DNA from 2 places in the Paenibacillus sp. BAC0078 genome. Region 1 is predicted to be linked to the other one. Evidence: riboswitches for the same ligand, from Rfam matches in the RefSeq annotation. Region 1 holds a riboswitch; the other holds the start of a gene.
The links. A riboswitch is a leader RNA that binds a small molecule or an ion and turns the genes downstream of it on or off. The one in region 1 is predicted to bind S-adenosylmethionine.
Positions count from the first base shown of each region.

Region 2: it holds a riboswitch for S-adenosylmethionine, as region 1 does, so the genes downstream of both, metA (homoserine O-acetyltransferase MetA) here and ACX1DY_RS23430 (methionine ABC transporter ATP-binding protein) in region 1, are expected to answer to the same signal.

Region 1 is NZ_JBTLRW010000015.1:129,977-132,176, reverse strand. Features, by position in the region: gene ACX1DY_RS23430 (methionine ABC transporter ATP-binding protein) at 1-872, opposite strand, end outside; SAM riboswitch class I at 973-1,114, opposite strand; gene ACX1DY_RS23425 (Cthe_2314 family HEPN domain-containing protein) at 1,226-1,945, opposite strand; gene ACX1DY_RS23420 (UbiD family decarboxylase) at 1,958-2,200, opposite strand, start outside.
Region 2 is NZ_JBTLRW010000006.1:330,622-332,821, forward strand. Features, by position in the region: gene corA (magnesium/cobalt transporter CorA) at 1-508, opposite strand, end outside; SAM riboswitch class I at 936-1,072, shown strand; gene metA (homoserine O-acetyltransferase MetA) at 1,160-2,089, shown strand; gene ACX1DY_RS14385 (aminotransferase class I/II-fold pyridoxal phosphate-dependent enzyme) at 2,135-2,200, shown strand, end outside.

The sequences.
Region 1 (2,200 bases):
AAGTTAACTCCAGTGCCGCGGGCAACTTGGGATAAGGTGGACCCGTAGGTTTTGGGGCCGAGAAAAGTGATTTTAACCGCCTGAGTGTATTCTCCTTGCACCGCGTTAAGCGCGGCCCGAAGCGGACCGTCCTGCTGGGTTTCGCTGCCGATGAACTCCTTCGTCACTTCATGCTGCGGCTTCAGGAATACCTGTGCCACATTTCCCTGTTCAACAATCCCTCCGCCGTGAATAACGGCAACCCGGTCACAAATAGTCTGAATGACATGCATTTCATGAGTGATCAGCACGATGGTCAGATGAAACTTCCGGTTAATGTCGAGCAGCAGGCGCAGAATGGAATCCGTCGTCTGCGGATCAAGCGCTGAAGTCGCTTCATCGCAGAGCAGCACATCAGGGTCGCTGGCCAAAGCCCGGGCTACGCCTACCCGCTGCTTTTGTCCGCCGGATAGCTGGGCAGGATATTTGTTGCGGTGCTCTTCGAGTCCCACCAAGGCCAGCAGATCCTTAACCTTGCTCTCAATCTCTGCTTTGGGAGTACCGATCAGCCGTAGCGGAAAAGCTATGTTGTCGTACACTGTCGCGGAAGACAGCAGATTAAAATGCTGGAATATCATTCCGATCTTGCGCCGCTGCTCCTGTAACTGCCTCTGGGAAAGTGCTGTTAACTCCACTCCGTCCACCCAGACCTCGCCTTGCGTCGGACGTTCAAGCAGGTTAATGCAGCGGATCAGCGTGCTTTTGCCAGCCCCGGAGTGGCCGATCACGCCAAAAATCTCACCCTTTTTAATCGACAGGTTGAGCCCGGAGAGCGCCGCTACTTCTTTACTGCCTTTGCCGTACATTTTGGTCAAACCTTTCAGCTCTATCAAGCTTATTGCCCTCCTTCATTGTCTTGCTCGCAAATGCTAAAAAAACCTCTTAACGATCATTGCAGATCGCAAGAGGCCTTGAGTTTATATTAACCATGCCTTCTCATCTGCCAACGACCGCAAACCACGCGGCATTGTAGGAATTAGCACCATGACACTTGAATAGAACACAACTTCCCCGTTCCATGCAAATCGGTTGCCGGGCTTCATCGGGCCTATCCCTCCGCCGCTCTCGATAAGATTATGATATGAAATTAGTTGCCGCAGCATGTAAGATGCTAATGCTTGCCTAAGTATAGTAAGTTTCAGGTTTTTTGTCAAAGGGAACTTTTAACTGCTCAAGAGGCTCTAGCTTATGGTTTGCGGGGGAGCTTATGCCACTGCTTAATGCTGTACCTGAAGGATGCCCCCAAGGTGATACAGACCATTTCCAGGCACTGCTTCAGATCCTCCAGATGGCTGTCCAGATCCTCCAGATGAATTTTGTCGTGCAAGCCCTGATGGCGCTGCCACAGATCATCCTGCATTTCAGAATTCATATAGTGGATTTCGGCATTGCGGCGCTTGCGCAGATTCTCCAGCGGCTCCCGGTAAGAGCTCTTGATCCTCTCCAGTTCGTCAGCGAGCGCCGCATGCTCCTCATGCACCCGAAACTGGCGCAGTACGGTGAAATAGGAGAAATGAACCTTTACTTTGCTGGTATCCAGATCGTACAGACTGTTCAGCACCGTGCCCAGCTTGTCCAGAAGCGAGAAGACACGGATGAAGCCATTTTTATAAAAATAGACATAACGCGAATATTCGCCCTGCTCCTTGGGCGACATATCATCCATATAACCGGCTACAACCGATTTCCGGAAAAAAGCGGCTGCGAACCAGCTCTGCTCCAGCTCATCAAGCGATGAGATCAGCCCGCGCGTCCATATCTCCAGCTTGCGGAATTCATGGTCACGGTCCTCATGCGAATTCATTTCCTTGCGCAGCATGGACGCGAACTTCGCCATATGATCTATGGCCTCGGCCAGCACACCGCTGTTCTCGCGGGGCGGTTCTCCCAGTAAAATTCGCAGCATACTGCATCCTCCTCATTGTGGGAAATACATCTTCCAGTTGCGGTCAACCTGCTTGACAATATCCTCGCAAGGAACCAGCTCATGCGGATACCCCGGCTTCATCCGGGCATCTATGACGATAGGCAGCTTGTAGCCAATCTGATGCTGTCTGACCTCAGACTCGGCATAGATATCGCTGGCCGGATCAAGCCTTGTGAACACCGTCCACAGGAAAGAAGTCTGTGTGAGCACCGCATCCTTGGCGTTGTCTGTCAA
Region 2 (2,200 bases), on a different contig from region 1:
CGCTAAGATGCGTTTTCTTGGTGTGCATCAGAATGTCCTCTTCCAGCTTCTCAATCCGCGCTTCGATCCGGTCGCCGACGGAGAAATAATTGTCTACGACAAGGTCGATCAGCAGATACAGAAAACGGTCAGGCTCGCTGACCTCCTGCTCCCACAGAATGGGCTTCAGGACGCGCAGCTCATTGATCTTTTGCTTGGTGACGGTAATAATGAAATTTCTGCCCAAAAATACGTTGAGCGCACGGAGGAAAATTTCCTCATCGTCAAAACGGATGCTGTTCACCACAATAAAATAATGGCTTTCATAAATTTCAATCTTTGGACGCTGATCCTCTTCACTTAGGCAGTCCTCCACGGCCAGATCATGCAGATTGTACAAAGGCTGAAGCAGCTCCAGATCCTCTACATCTGCATCAATCCAATAAAATCCTTCCGCGGGGGCGGTCAAAGTTTCTTCAATGTCATCAACAGGCGTAAAAACCCCTGCGTTTACCAGCCGGATTTTCATCTGATCCCACTCCTTCTGTCCCTGATCTTCTTCAGGGATGTGCTAATTTAGGCACAGGGAAAAAAATCAGCTTGGCCGGTGGTACGATCAATGGATAAGGCCAAATGACGGTTCGAGGGCATGAAGAAGAGACGCTCCCGCCGCCGGCAAGCTGATGTTAATCCTGTGTGGTTGTTCGTTCTGGACGTTCAACTGCGAACTCGGGTCGCCTTCCATTCCTCTCTCACCTCTTCTTTTCGTCATATAGGGTGTGAAACACTTGTCTAGTATAACGCCCGGGTTTGGGTCTTTCAAGCTAAATTCTCGGGGGTTTCAGAGACCCTTTAGCATTGTATGGACTTGACGAAAAGGAGGTTCATGATTTAAAGTGAATTTTAAGAAAAGCATTCAACGATTGTGTGACTTTTTCTCAATTGAATACAGCTAAATCTTATCAAGAGCAGGTGGAGGGACTAGCCCGATGAAACCCGGCAACCGGCGTATTAACGCACGGTGCTAATTCTTGCGGAAGCTTTGCATGGAAGGCCTCAGGCCGACCGGCAGAAGTTCTCTGGCAGATGAGAGAGGCGCATATGACTGCAGATATATGACCTTTCTCGCCGGAGAAGGGTCTTTTTGATATTCACATGAACAGAAGGAGCGAAGACAACAATGCCAATTAAAATTCCCGACAGCTTGCCGGCCAAAGAGGTTTTGTCCGGAGAAAATATTTTTGTAATGGATGAAAGCCAGGCTTTCCACCAGGATATCCGTCCACTGCGGATTGCGATCCTGAATTTGATGCCAACCAAGGAAACGACGGAGACGCAGCTCCTGCGCCTGGTCGGGAATTCACCGCTTCAGGTGGATGTTGTGCTGCTGCATCCCAGCTCCCACACCTCCAAGAACACCTCGGCGGAGCATCTGAAGAGCTTTTATAAAACCTTTGATGAAATCAGCGACCGCCGCTTTGACGGACTGATCGTTACCGGCGCTCCTGTAGAGCAACTCGAATTCGAGGATGTGAACTACTGGGAAGAGCTGAAAGAAATTTTTGAATGGAGCAAGCAAAATGTGACCTCGACCATGCATATCTGTTGGGCGGCCCAAGCCGGACTGTATCATCACTATGGTGTACGCAAGGTTGATTTGGATCAGAAATGCTTTGGTGTTTTTTCGCACACAGTGAACCAGGCTAACGTTAAGCTGCTGCGCGGTTTTGACGAGGTGTTCCATGTTCCGCATTCCCGCCATACCGATGTCTCGCGTGAAGACATTCTTGCGAATCCCGAGCTGCAGATCCTTGCCGAATCTGAGGAAGCTGGTGTGTATCTGGTTTCAACGCTCGACGGCAAGCAAATTTTCGTGACCGGACACTCCGAATATGATCCGTTCTCGTTAAAATGGGAGTATGACCGGGATATCGCCAAAGGAATGGACATTGCGATTCCGAAGCATTACTATCCTCAGGATGATCCGCAGCGCACACCGCCGGCTGTCTGGCGTGCCCATGCCAACTTATTATTCTCTAACTGGCTCAATTACTATGTATACCAGGAGACCCCTTACGATATAGATCAGGCCGATTATTTAGTATTCTAAATATAGAAGGAATTTTCGTGTACACACACTTAGGAGGCGACAGCAATGGATGAGAAATTGAGAATTGAGAGCAGACTAGCGCAGATTGGTTCACTGGAAGACCCGGCGACG